DNA from 4 places in the Nostoc sp. DedSLP03 genome. Region 4 is predicted to be linked to each of the others. Evidence: riboswitches for the same ligand, from Rfam matches in the RefSeq annotation. Region 4 holds a riboswitch; each other region holds the start of a gene.

What was found. Region 4 has a riboswitch for cobalamin ahead of RM368_RS21800 (DUF1636 family protein). Riboswitches for the same ligand answer to the same signal wherever they lie in the genome.
Region 1: another riboswitch for cobalamin. It lies ahead of cobG (precorrin-3B synthase); the one in region 4 lies ahead of RM368_RS21800 (DUF1636 family protein).
Region 2: another riboswitch for cobalamin. It lies ahead of RM368_RS29335 (DUF1636 family protein); the one in region 4 lies ahead of RM368_RS21800 (DUF1636 family protein).
Region 3: another riboswitch for cobalamin. It lies ahead of RM368_RS37655 (energy-coupling factor ABC transporter permease); the one in region 4 lies ahead of RM368_RS21800 (DUF1636 family protein).

What each region holds. Positions count from the first base shown of each region.
Region 1 covers NZ_JAVRCK010000010.1:70,393-73,489, forward strand. The annotation lists gene cobG (precorrin-3B synthase) at 1-1,254, opposite strand, end outside; cobalamin riboswitch at 1,228-1,359, opposite strand; partial or broken gene RM368_RS07210 (LLM class flavin-dependent oxidoreductase) at 1,536-2,904, opposite strand; gene ssuD (FMNH2-dependent alkanesulfonate monooxygenase) at 3,050-3,097, opposite strand, start outside.
Region 2 covers NZ_JAVRCK010000081.1:25,753-28,849, forward strand. The annotation lists gene RM368_RS29320 (DUF4359 domain-containing protein) at 1-207, shown strand, start outside; gene RM368_RS29325 (sirohydrochlorin chelatase) at 350-1,075, shown strand; gene cobA (uroporphyrinogen-III C-methyltransferase) at 1,072-1,851, shown strand; cobalamin riboswitch at 1,901-2,063, shown strand; gene RM368_RS29335 (DUF1636 family protein) at 2,085-2,504, shown strand; gene RM368_RS29340 (cobalt-precorrin-6A reductase) at 2,504-3,097, shown strand, end outside.
Region 3 covers NZ_JAVRCK010000177.1:30-3,126, forward strand. The annotation lists gene RM368_RS37655 (energy-coupling factor ABC transporter permease) at 69-848, opposite strand; cobalamin riboswitch at 874-1,038, opposite strand; gene RM368_RS37660 (ASCH domain-containing protein) at 1,403-1,798, opposite strand; gene RM368_RS37665 (replicative DNA helicase) at 1,840-3,097, opposite strand, start outside.
Region 4 covers NZ_JAVRCK010000046.1:61,005-64,101, reverse strand. The annotation lists gene metE (5-methyltetrahydropteroyltriglutamate--homocysteine S-methyltransferase) at 1-1,012, opposite strand, end outside; gene RM368_RS21800 (DUF1636 family protein) at 1,088-1,498, opposite strand; cobalamin riboswitch at 1,975-2,118, opposite strand; gene RM368_RS21795 (N-acetylmuramoyl-L-alanine amidase) at 2,201-3,097, opposite strand, start outside.

The DNA.
Region 1 (3,097 bases), on a different contig from region 4:
GCGAGTTTTAAGATACTCTGCCAATGCCAACGCATGACTTTTAGTGTCAGTGGCAGAAGCGGCGCAACCTTTTTTTCCCGAACAGGCAACTAATCCACCTTTAATATTGGTTGCAGAAGAATCTAATCCTAATAAAGCAATTTCACTTTGGACATCAGCAACCCATTGCTGAGGAATATCTGTAAGGAGCAAATTTTGCCAAGGGGTTAGCCTGAGAGTTCCACTACCGTATTTTGCTGCTAAATCTGCTAAACCCCGCATCTGTCTACTTTCCAATCGACCAAGGGGCAAGACAACACCAATGTAAAATAAGCCTTGCTGACGTTGGGGATAAATGCCAATATGCTGATATTTCGCATCTGACCTCTCCCCCAACCCCTCTCCTACAAGGAGAGGGGAGAATTTCTCCCCCTTCCCTACGAGGGAAGGGGGTTGGGGGGTTAGGTCACTGGATAAAAGAGAAAAAGGTAAATGCTGCTCAACTTCTTGGAGATAATTTTCACAACCCAAAGTATTCAATAACTCTCTCAAACGTAGCCGCCGCTTACTCGTAGTATGACTATAAGCTAGATAGACATCCGCCAAAGCTGCTAAGACGGGCAAACATTTTTCTGGTGGTAGCAAAATTCCCGTATCGCTGGGGGGTTGACTTTTCTCGCCGACACTGAGATACAGGCGAAAGTAAACATTATCGTTAAGTAAGACAGCTACAAAGGCGATATCATTCAAGCGATCGCCCACCCGAATTATCCCACCACCATCAAAGCAAACGCTAAATTTGGCCGACAGTCCCGAAAGCGCCGGATGTGCTGCAATATAATCATCCCAACCTTGAACAAAAGGACGAGTATCGATTAATTCTTGGGGATCGATACCAGCAGTTGGACTGGTCATAATATTGCGGATTTGGTCTACAACAGTATTCTCAGAACCCAATCCCATATTTTGTAGGTACTTCAGAACCTCAGCATTTATCCCCGTACGGATTTCACGGACTTGTAGGTTAGCTCGATTAGTCACATCTAGATAGCCGCCACCGTGCTGTTCTGCTATATCTGCGATCGCACGGCACTGCTGACTACTAATAATTCCACCTGGTATTCTAACGCGAGATAATATCCCATCTGCGGCGGGAGTAGCATAAAACAAGCCAGGACAAGTGGCAAATCCAGAAACCAATTTTAGAACTCCTTCCCCGTGCAACGCAGGGATTAGACGGTGAGTGTGTCTTGAGGACATCCTGATAGTTGGCATTCTGACTTGGGTCATCCCATTACAGCTGCGGCACAGTCCCGGAATTTCACCGGAGTTTCCCAACTCTCAGCTTTAGTAATTTAGACTTTGTTGAGGTTATAGATATCAACCAGACATCATCCAGATAATTATCTTACATTACTATGGCGATAAATTTAACTGAGCTTATCCATTACCGATCGAAAGATATAGTTCTTGAAACTAATCTATAAATTGAATTTAGTCATGGCTCAGGCAGGAATGCTTGAGCCTTTTTGCTGCCAAACTTGCTTTAGAAAAAGTTAGGCGATCGCCGCTTCACGAGTAGCAACTTTGCTAAACTGATTTACTGGACGAGGTAAACCAAGATTTTCGCGCAGGGTTCGTGCTTCATACTCTGTACGGAACAGACCGCGACGTTGCAATTCAGGAATTACCAAGTCTACAAATTCGTCCAATCCTCCAGGCAACCAGGGCGGCATGATATTAAAGCCATCTGCCCCGCCATTGAGAAACCAATCTTCTAGCTGATCGGCAATTTGTTCTGGTGTGCCTAGAATCTGACGATGCCCACGCGCTCCAGCTATCCATAAATACAGTTGTCGAATCGTTAAATTCTCTCTCATGGCTAGGTCAGTCAGAAGTTGCTGACGGCTTTTACCCCCGTTAGTCTCTGGTAACTCCGGCAACGGCCCGTCCAATGGATAGCCGGATAGGTCAAATCCACCGATCATTGAGTCAAGCAAATTTAAGCCGACCACCGGATCGATCAACTCCTGAATTCGATCGAATTTGTCCTTGGCTTCTTGCTCAGTTTTGCCGATAACTGGGAATACACCTGGCATAATCTTAAGATGGTCAGGTGAGCGCCCGTATTGAGCCAGTCTCCCCTTCACATCTGTATAAAATGCCTGAGCTTCTGCCAGAGTCTGTTGGGCAGTGAAAATTACCTCCGCCGTTTGTGCAGCCAGCTCCTTACCATCCTCGGAAGATCCAGCTTGAATAATCACCGGATAACCTTGGATGGGACGCGCCACATTTAGCGGGCCGCGCACTGAAAAATGTTCGCCTTTGTGGTTGGGAACGTGCAGTTTATTTGGATCGAAGTAAATACCCGACTCCTTATCATGTAAGAAGGCGTCGTCCTCCCAACTATCCCAGAGTTTTGTGACTACTATCCACAAACTCTTTGGCACGCTGATAACGTAGGGTATGTTCCATATGCTTTTCCCGGTTGAAGTTCAACGCTTCAGCTTCAGTAGCAGAAGTTACGAGATTCCAACCGGCACGGCCGCCACTGAGATAATCTAATGATGCAAACTTGCGGGCGAGGTGGTATGGCTCGTTGTATGTAGTCGATACTGTCGCCGTCAAACCAATGTTTTCCGTCACCACAGACAAAGCCGACAACAGGGTGAGAGGCTCAAAGTGGACGAGTTTACCATTCCGGCTCAAAAGTTCGGCGTTTTGATTGCGGTCGCGCACAGCCACGCCGTCTGCAAAGAAGATCATATCAAATTTGCCACGTTCTGCCGTCTGTGCCAGCTTTTTATAATGCTGAAAGCTTAAACCAGCATTAGCTTGGGCTTCGGGGTGTCGCCATGACGCTACGTGATGACCAGTGCTGGGCAAGAATGCACCTAGTCTAAGTTGAGGTTTTTTCGTACTCATGCTTTTTTCTGTAAAATCGTAGTGTTTTTAAACGCAAAGGCACGCAAGGTAAGCGCAGAGGAACGCTGAGTTTTGCCGAATTTATGCAATGTTGTACTAAGGTGTTATGAGTTAAATCACGCTAGTTTTTTGAATTTTGAATTGCTTACACAGGTTGGGGTTTGAGTAAATCCGTTTTGGTAACAAATTCACT
Region 2 (3,097 bases), on a different contig from region 4:
TTAATTCGTTTTAATTGTGATAAGTTAGTTGACTCGGCTAACCCACAAATCCAAAAAATTATTGCCAAGACTACAGAAAGGCAAGATTTCTTGATTTTTAGCATTTACCGTACAGATTTAAAAATAAACTCTTGGATACCTTCGTACAAATTTGAAACGGTAGGAGCTTTCGATCAATTTTATACTTACACTGCCGAAGAACAATAAGATAAGGAGTAGGGGAGAATATAAAAGTGATTAAGAATACTTCTATTTAGTAATTAATAATAGTTTCAATAATTACCAGAGTACTTAAATTATCCCTAGCTTAATCTTAAATAAGAATAGTAACTAAGAATTCAATTTACCGATGTCATCTGCCTATCTACTACTATCTCACGGAAGCCGCGACCCGCGCCCAGAAATTGCTATGCAGCAACTAGCTAGGCTGATATGTCAGAAATTGTCAAGCGAACATTTGGTTGGCATCGCTGCTTTAGAAATGAGTTCTCAGCCTTTACACGAGCAGATTCAACAATTTGCTAAAAGCGCTTTTGGCGATTGCCCACAGTCTCAAAATGAAAATCGCCTCAAAATTGTACCGCTATTTCTACTGCCGGGAGTGCATGTGATGACAGACATTCCTGCCGAAGTAGCACTCGCCCAACAGGCTGCTGGTCAAGATACGATCGTTGAGTTGCAACCATATTTAGGCTCTCACCCCAATTTAGAGAAATTGCTGGCAAAACAAATAGCTGCTATAAAAGCAGAAGCATGGATTCTCTTAGCTCATGGTAGTCGTCGCCCAGGTTCCAAAGAAACTGTGGAAGCAATGGCGGCGAGTTTGGGAGCCGTGACTGCTTATTGGGCTGGGCCTCCTAGTTTAGAATCACGGGTGAAAGAATTGGTGGATGCTGGTTATCGGGAAATTGCAATTCTGCCATACTTTTTATTCCCTGGTGGAATAACCGATGCGATCGCCACCTCAATAGAGGAACTAAAATTACAATTTTCTGCGGTGAATTTCCAATTGGCCAAGCCATTGGGAGCAAGTGCAGAATTAGCCGAGCTAATTTGGGATTTAACACAGAGATGAACCGCACAGAAAAACAGGATAACAAGTATTTGGGAAAGGTTTATTTAGTAGGTGCAGGCCCAGGAGATCCAGGATTAATTACCCTGAAGGCGAAAGGTTTATTGGAATGTGCAGATGTAGTCATCTATGATGCCTTAGTGAGTCCGGCAATTTTAGCAATGATTAATCCCCAAGCCGAGCAAATTAATGCTGGTAAACGCAGGGGAAAACATTCGCTGTTCCAGTCAGAAACAACTCAATTGCTGATTGATAAAGCGCAGGATAATGCAATTGTAGTGCGGCTAAAGGGTGGCGATCCGTTTATCTTTGGTCGCGGTGGCGAAGAAATGGAAGAATTAGTCAAAGCTGGAATATCAACGGAAGTTGTGCCAGGTATCACTTCGGGAATTGCAGCAGCAGCATACTCAGGTATTCCTTTGACGCATCGGCTTTATAGTTCGTCAGTCACATTTGTAACTGGTCATGAAGCGGCGGGTAAGTATAGACCGCAAGTAAATTGGAGTGCGATCGCTCGCGGTTCCGAAACCATTGTAATTTATATGGGAATTCACAATCTGCCTTATATTGTGGAAGAATTAATTGCAGCTGGGTTGAATTTAGAAACGCCGATTGCTTTGGTGCGCTGGGGTACGCGCCCAGAACAAGAAGAATTAATTGGGACATTGGAAACAATAGTCACACAGGTAGAGGAAACTGGATTTGGTGCGCCTGCGATCGCAGTTATTGGACAAGTAGTAAAGATGCACAGTATTTTATCTGGTTGTCGTCCAGTTTGAGCGTTAGCGCAAAGTTTGCTGTTTCGTATTCTCCGATAACTTTAGTGTACGATCGATAAGGTTATTCGGTTCTGGTGGGAGTCAGCTACCAGAGGTAACGGGGAAAGTTCGGTGCAAATCCGGCGCTGTCCCGCAACTGTGAACCAATTTGAGATTAAAGAAAATCTCAAGTTGAGTGAGTCAGGATGCCCGCCGAAGTAGATTTATCAGTTTCACATATCTGCGAGGTACAGATGACTACTACTGTAAATATTTCCCCAACTAATCCCTTGGAAGTTGCTGAACATACTTTATTTGTTTGCAAAACCTGTGCCAGTGTTTGGCAAAATGGAAAACGCTTAGGTGAAAGTGGTGGTGAAAAACTTTTACACCAACTTCAGCAGCTAGCACAAGATTGGGAGTTACGAGATCGATTCCCAATTCAGGAAGTTGAATGTATGAGTGCTTGTAATCGTTCTTGTGTAGTTGCCTTTAGTGCCAAAGGCAAATTAACATATTTATTTGGTGATTTAGCTGTTGATGGTAGTGCGTCTGCGGTATTGGAATGTGCTAGTCAATATTATGCTAAAGCAGATGGTTTGCTGCCTTGGTCAGAACGTCCAGAAGCAATGAAAAAAGGCATTTTGGCAAAAATTCCACCTTTATCTAAATGATGCGCGTTTTGATTCTGGGTGGGACGGGTGATGCAGCAGAACTAGCTGCCAAAGCTACGACTATCCAAGAGTTAGAAGTAATCACCTCTCTAGCTGGCCGCACCCGCGAACCGTCAGTACCGTTAGGCGATTTACGGGTTGGAGGCTTCGGGGGTGTGGCTGGATTGGCTAGCTATCTGCGAGTCATGGAAATCGACTTATTAATTGATGCAACCCATCCTTTTGCTAGTCAAATTTCTTTTAATGCAGCAGATGCAGCAACGGAAGTTGGAGTACCCCGTTTGATGTTAATCCGTCCGCCTTGGAAAAAAGAAAGTGGCGATCGCTGGATTGAAGTTGACAGCGTTAAAGCCGCAGCAACCGCGCTAGAAAATCAGTCACAGCAGGTATTTTTGACAGTTGGTAGGCAAGAACTCGCTGTTTTTGCTCATTTAGAGAAAATTTGGTTTTTGATGCGGATGATTGACCCTCCTGGCGAAGATGCTTTAGTACCGCCGGGGATGGTATTGTGCGATCGCGGGCCTTTTACCCTCAATAATGAAAGAAAAATTCTGATTGAGAATGACATTGATACCATCGTCAGCAAAAATAGC
Region 3 (3,097 bases), on a different contig from region 4:
AATTTCTTTTTAAAAAATCACCTAAAGCTAATACAGCTACTACCAACAGCCAGTTACTCAACCCTTTTTTAGATTGACTCATTTCCTTGGGGCTCCCATTTGATTAATTTCAGCAATTCTAATTCTTGAGGATTATAAGATTGCAGCCAGTTCCACACCAACACAGTTAGCAATCCTTCACTAATTGCTAAGGGAACTTGAGTAATGGCGAAAATTCCGGCGAACTTGGTAAATGAAGCGAGAAACCCACCAACAGGTGCAGGAAAAGCTAGGGCGAGTTGGATAGAAGTGATAATATAGGTGAGTAAATCTGCGATCGCAGCTGCTAAAAATATGGCGATTTTTTGCTTACCACCCAACTTGATTGTCAGATTATATATCCAGTAAGCCGCAAATGGTCCAGCGATCGCCATCGAAAAAGCATTTGCCCCCAGCGTCGTCAAGCCACCATGCGCCAGTAACAAAGCTTGAAACAACAATACTAAGCTACCCAAAACCGTCATAGTCAGGGGGCCAAATAGCACCGCACCTAATCCCGTCCCTGTTGGGTGAGAACAGCTACCTGTTACAGAAGGGATTTTCAATGCTGACAGCACGAAAGTAAAAGCACTAGCCAAGCCCAGGAGTAGCTTCAGTTCCGGGTTAGCTTGGGTAATGCGAGTCAGACTACGCAATCCTAGTAGAAAAAATGGTAATGCCACAATCCACCAAAAAATTGCCCACTGCACAGGTAAAAAACCTTCCATAATGTGCATGGCGTAGGCGGGTTTGGGTAAACCAATGACTAGATAAAAACTGATAACTACCATCAGGGTTAGACTGACTAACGCCTGTTTTTTTCTGTTCATAATCTGTACCTCGCAGATTTATGTAAACGAGTTGATTCTAACCGGCGGGCATCCTGACTCACCTAATTTTGGTTTACAGTTGCGGGACAGCGCCGGATTTACACCGGACTTTCCCCCTTGCGTCCGATAGCGTAGCGTGGCGTTTAGCCATTGGCTGCTCCCCATCAGAACCGATTGGAGTAACTATATCACCATTACTAATTTTGAACAGCGATTTTTTACCAGGTATTCACAAAGTGTAGATCGCAGTGCAGAAGTGACGTTAACAACTTCAGATGAGCGGACATTGATTGCCTGTGTGAACCCTTACACGGGAGAAGTCTTAGGGGAGCGTGACGAAAATAATAATTTCTAGGCGATTGCTCGTAAGATTCACAGCAGAGTAAGAGGAAAGAAAAAGCGAATTTTTAAATTTCATACTTGAGTTCAGCAACGCCCAGCAACGCCGGAAATTTCAACAAATTGGTGGACTCGGAATTTGTGGGATAGACCTGCGGTTGATATTCCGTGGTGGCAGAGTCCGCCGATGCCGGAAAAAAGCGAAAGAACTGATTTCATAAGGCGATCGCACTCCTGACCAAATCATCAGGTACTTCAAAAAGCCCCAGTTGTCCAATGTAAGGAATCGGTGTAATCTCGCGTGGATTCTCCAGCTTCCAATGGTATTGCCCAGGCATCCCCCAGCCAGACGCAACTTGTGAAAACTTGCAATCAACTATTGTGACAATACCGATGACTTGACCGCGACGTAGAGAGATTAATTCTGGGATTACTAGCCCCATCCCTTGGCAAAATTCTTCCGCTAGCTGATACTCTTTCTTGGTACAGGTTTTTGCAGCGTGAATCAGAATGTCGCCGCGATAATTGATAGGCCAGCCACGGTTTTCTATGTTTTTGAGAGCATAAATGATTGCCCATGCCCAAGGCTGACGAACTGAAAGTGCTTTCATATATCGACCTCTAAAACTTTAAAAAAGTTCATCGCATCAAATTATTTTGCCAAGTTCAAAAATTTCGAGGTCGATAAATCGCATAACATTGTCGCAGTGCCGAGCTTACCGTAAAGCCTGTTTTTCTCAACAATCAACTCAATAGTGCGATCGCTAGGGTCTTTTGTGTAAACAGCATCGCGGTAAAGCATGATTAACTGGTCACAAACCTCAAAGATTTCACCAGAGTTACGTAACAGATGACGATTGGGGCGTTTATCAGCCGTAGTTTGATTCCCCCGATTAATTTGACAGCCCAAGAAAACAGGGATTTTGTGAGACTTAGCAATATCCCGAATCTGGCGGGTAATCTTGCCAACTTCAAAAGCCATATTCCCGCCTGACTCCAGAGGAATCTGTTGCAAGTAATCAATAAACACAGCACCAATAGAACCACTGAATTCGGCAATGGCACGGCGCACCGCACTTGCAATCATTGGGGTTGTAGGGGAGGAATGCTCGTAAACCTTCCAAGGCAGTTCCACCATCTGTCCTATGCCTTGTGCTATTTGTTCCCAGTAACATTGAGTATTGGTTTGAATCATAGAAGCGTCTACGCCTGTGATTCGGGCTAGCATTCGGGCATTGAGTTGATTTTTATCCATTTCTGGAGTTACATACAGAACTGGTTTTCCAAGTTTGGTCATGATTTCGTAAGCATAAGAAATCATAAAATGCGTTTTTCCCATGTGGGATTCAGCAGCTACTACAACTAAACTGCTCGGATAAATGCCACCGGTGATATTTTCGAGGTCGTACCAGCCAACTCTGTCACCTGCCATATTCCCCATCTCCAACTTTTGAAAAAGTTCAATGCCCATGTCTTGTGCTGAGAAAACCTTGCAGCGTTCATCGCTTTGATTTTGGGTAACAGTGAAAACTTCCGCCTCAGCAAGATTTAGTACGAGCGGTAGTTCAGTTTCTGTTTCGTAAGCGAGTTTGACAACTTCATTCCCAGCTTTAATTAACTGCCGCCGTCGATATTTCTCCATCACCAGATCCGCCAAAGCATCAATGTTGACGGCGGATACAGTGCGGTCTACCAGAGTCGCTAATTTGTTTCTGCCACCAATGCGATTGAGCAAATTGTGGTCAGCCAACCATGCGGTGACAGAAAGTAGATCTGTGGGTTGGTATGTAGCATGAAGTTGGACTGCGGCTTGATAAATATCTTTGTGGGCGCTGATGTAAAAGGCTTGGGTCACAAAGCGATCGCTGATTCTAGTCATTGCCTCTGGGTCAAGCATAATCCCGCCCAAA
Region 4 (3,097 bases):
TGCGTAGCTGTGATGGTAATCGTTTTTCTCGTTTGGCATCGTAGGGAACAAACTGTAAGGAAGCAGATGGTTGAATATCTAGAGATGTTCCATGTAACGTCTCTACAATCTCTTGTAATATAGGAATAATTTTCTCTGGACGAACTTGCCAAATATTTCTTGCGTCTATAATCCCTACTCCTAGTCGCTTATTTTGCGGAAAACCGTGAGTTTTGATTAACTCTAAGTTGCGTCCGCGTGTCAAATCTAAGCTAATAGCAGCAACTGGTAAATCTATTACCCAGGGGTAAGTTTCACCTAAATCATCAAAATAAGTAACTAGATGCAAAGATATTCCTACTGCATCTAGCGAATTATAGACAGTTTTAAAATGTTCTTTCCAGGAATTAGCATCACCTAAAACAAGTGCTGGCTCATGTATTTGTACTTCTGCTATTCCTAGATTCTTCAGTTGTGTAAGCAGGTTAACATAGAGTGGCAATAGCTTTGATACTGCCTCGTCTATATTTAATTCCACTTTACTCAAACGTAGTAGAGTGCATGGCCCCAATACTATAGGAACTGCTTTTTTACCCAATATATTTTGAGCGCGAGATACAGTTTCTATAAAGTCACTGAAATCGGCTGGTAATATATCTGTTGCAATTTCTGGGACAAGATAGTGGTAGTTAGTATCGAACCACTTAGTCATTTCTAAGGCTGGAATTCCTTCTTGACCCCGCGCCATCGCAAAGTAGCGTTCTAACCCACTAAATTGCTGAAATCTTTGAGGAATTAGCCCAAAACGAAATATCCAATCAAGTACATGGTCGTAGAGAGTTGTATCTCCAATACCAATGTGGTCAATTCCTGCTTCTAGTTGGGTTTTCCAGTTAGATTCCTCAACTTGTCGCACGGTTTGCAGTAATGATTCTGCATCTAACTTGCCACTCCAAAATGCTTCTAATGCTTTTTTAACTTCCCGATTTTTACCAATACGAGGATAGCCTAATGTTACGGTTTGAATCTGCATGACTTTTTATTCCTTTGAAGATTAAATAATTAGGCACTATGAACTGGAAACTGGTAATTTTCACTCAGTCTTCAATTAACAACAACTTATGTTTAATTGCGTCCACTTACTTTGTGGTGGAATCTTTGCTAGAATTCCTTTTCTTAGAGGTTCAGGTCGTTCTGACCAAGGTAGTGAACCATCACCTTTAGCATAGTATTGACTGGCACATTGCAAAACCGCAGATGCACAACTATCATTTGGTAAATCGCCAAACAGATAGGTTGGTTTACCTTCTGCTGTAAAGGCAATAACACAAGAACGGTTACAAGCACTCATACATTCAACTCCCTGAATGGAGAATTTATTTTGTAATTCCCAATTGAATGCAAGTTGTTGCAGATGCAGTAATAGTTGCTGACCGCGACTTTCTCCAATTCGCTTGCCATCTTGCCACACGCTAGCGCAGGTCGTACAAACAAATAAAGTATGTTGTTTGTTGAGCATTGATTTTGAAATGTGTAGGATTAAGTTCCAAGCGCAGATATTACATAGTTTTGTCAGCATGAAATCTCACTTTGCTAACTATGCAATGTATCTGTTGCAAACTATTAGTAATAATTGACCAACAATTCCTTAATGGTAAAATCCGCAGGATTTGTCTGTACAATCAATCTAAAATCTCAAATTGGATAACCAGTATCAGGTCAGATGACACGAAAATAACTATTATCAAGTAGCTGTTGATGTCCTTTTAAAACAAGACTGCCACTTTTCACATCTGCGATAATTGTGCCAAATAACCCAGTAGTACAGACACTTACTGAAAAATACACTTCTAGGCACAATTTGTACTGCCAATTAACTATCTATCATTTCCTCGTAAGCCGTAAGCTGAAGTGTATCTTTGGCACGATGAAGAAATAAAATTGATTGATTGTGAAAATATTCATAGTTGCGCTTATCTATACCTCGTAGATTTCAGCAGGAGTTAACTGTTCGGCGGGCATTCTGACTCACAAGGTAAACCTTGATTACAGCTGCGGGACAGCGCCGGATTTACACCGGACTTTCCCCGTTTCCTCTAGTGACTGTTCCCCACTAGAACCGACTTGTAAAATTCAACTATATCATTGTTTACTGTCTAATGCAAAATTTAATCACTTATTTTGTGATTGGTATAAAACCCTAATTCAATCAGAAAATTACTTACCTTTGCCGTAAATACTGAAGAATACCGCGAACGATCGCCTCAGCCATCCGATTATCATACTCTAGGTTCGCCAGTCTGGGATTGTCTTCAGAACCTGTTACAAAACCAGTTTCTATTAAAATTGCGGGCATAGAATTTTTTCTTAGCACATAAAATCTAGCTCGTTTTACTCCTCGGTCTTTTAATGTCGGAAGACCTTGAAGAATGCTTTTGTGAACCACTTGCGCTAAACGATAACCGCGATCGTAATGATAAGTTTCTAAACCATTTGCACTAGGGTTGTTATCAATTGAGTTTGCATGAATGCTCACAAATAAGTCTGCATGAGCGTGTTCTGCCATGACAACTCTGGGAGCAAGGTCTACAAAATAGTCAGCATCTCTTGTCATGATGACTTTAATACCATTTTGCTCTAAAAGTGAGGCTACCTTTTTACCGATTCTCAAGATGATATCCTTTTCTTTGAGTCCCTGAAGACCAATAGCACCCGTATCTTTTCCCCCATGTCCGGGGTCGATGATTATGACTATTCGTCCTTTGGGAGGACGAGGTATCGATTGTGAGGTTTCGGATGCAGTCGTTGGTAGAGAGTCGGGGTCTGGAAATGGTATAGGTAAAGGAGGAATAGGAATTGGGATTTTTGTTATAGAAGTAGAGGGTGGTGAAACTGGGCGATCGCGCTGAAATTCTAATGCTAATATTTGAGAGCTAATTTGGTTAAGTTGCTTAATTTGTACCCTAGACGCAGGTTGAATATAAATTACTACGGTTTCTCTTTCTTGCTGTTGTAGACGTACTCTCAACACGGGACTGTTTGCATTCAAAGTTGGCCCAGTAATATTGCTTGCGAGTTTAGCATTCGGGATAGCGATTCGGTAAAGGGCTGTTTGTCT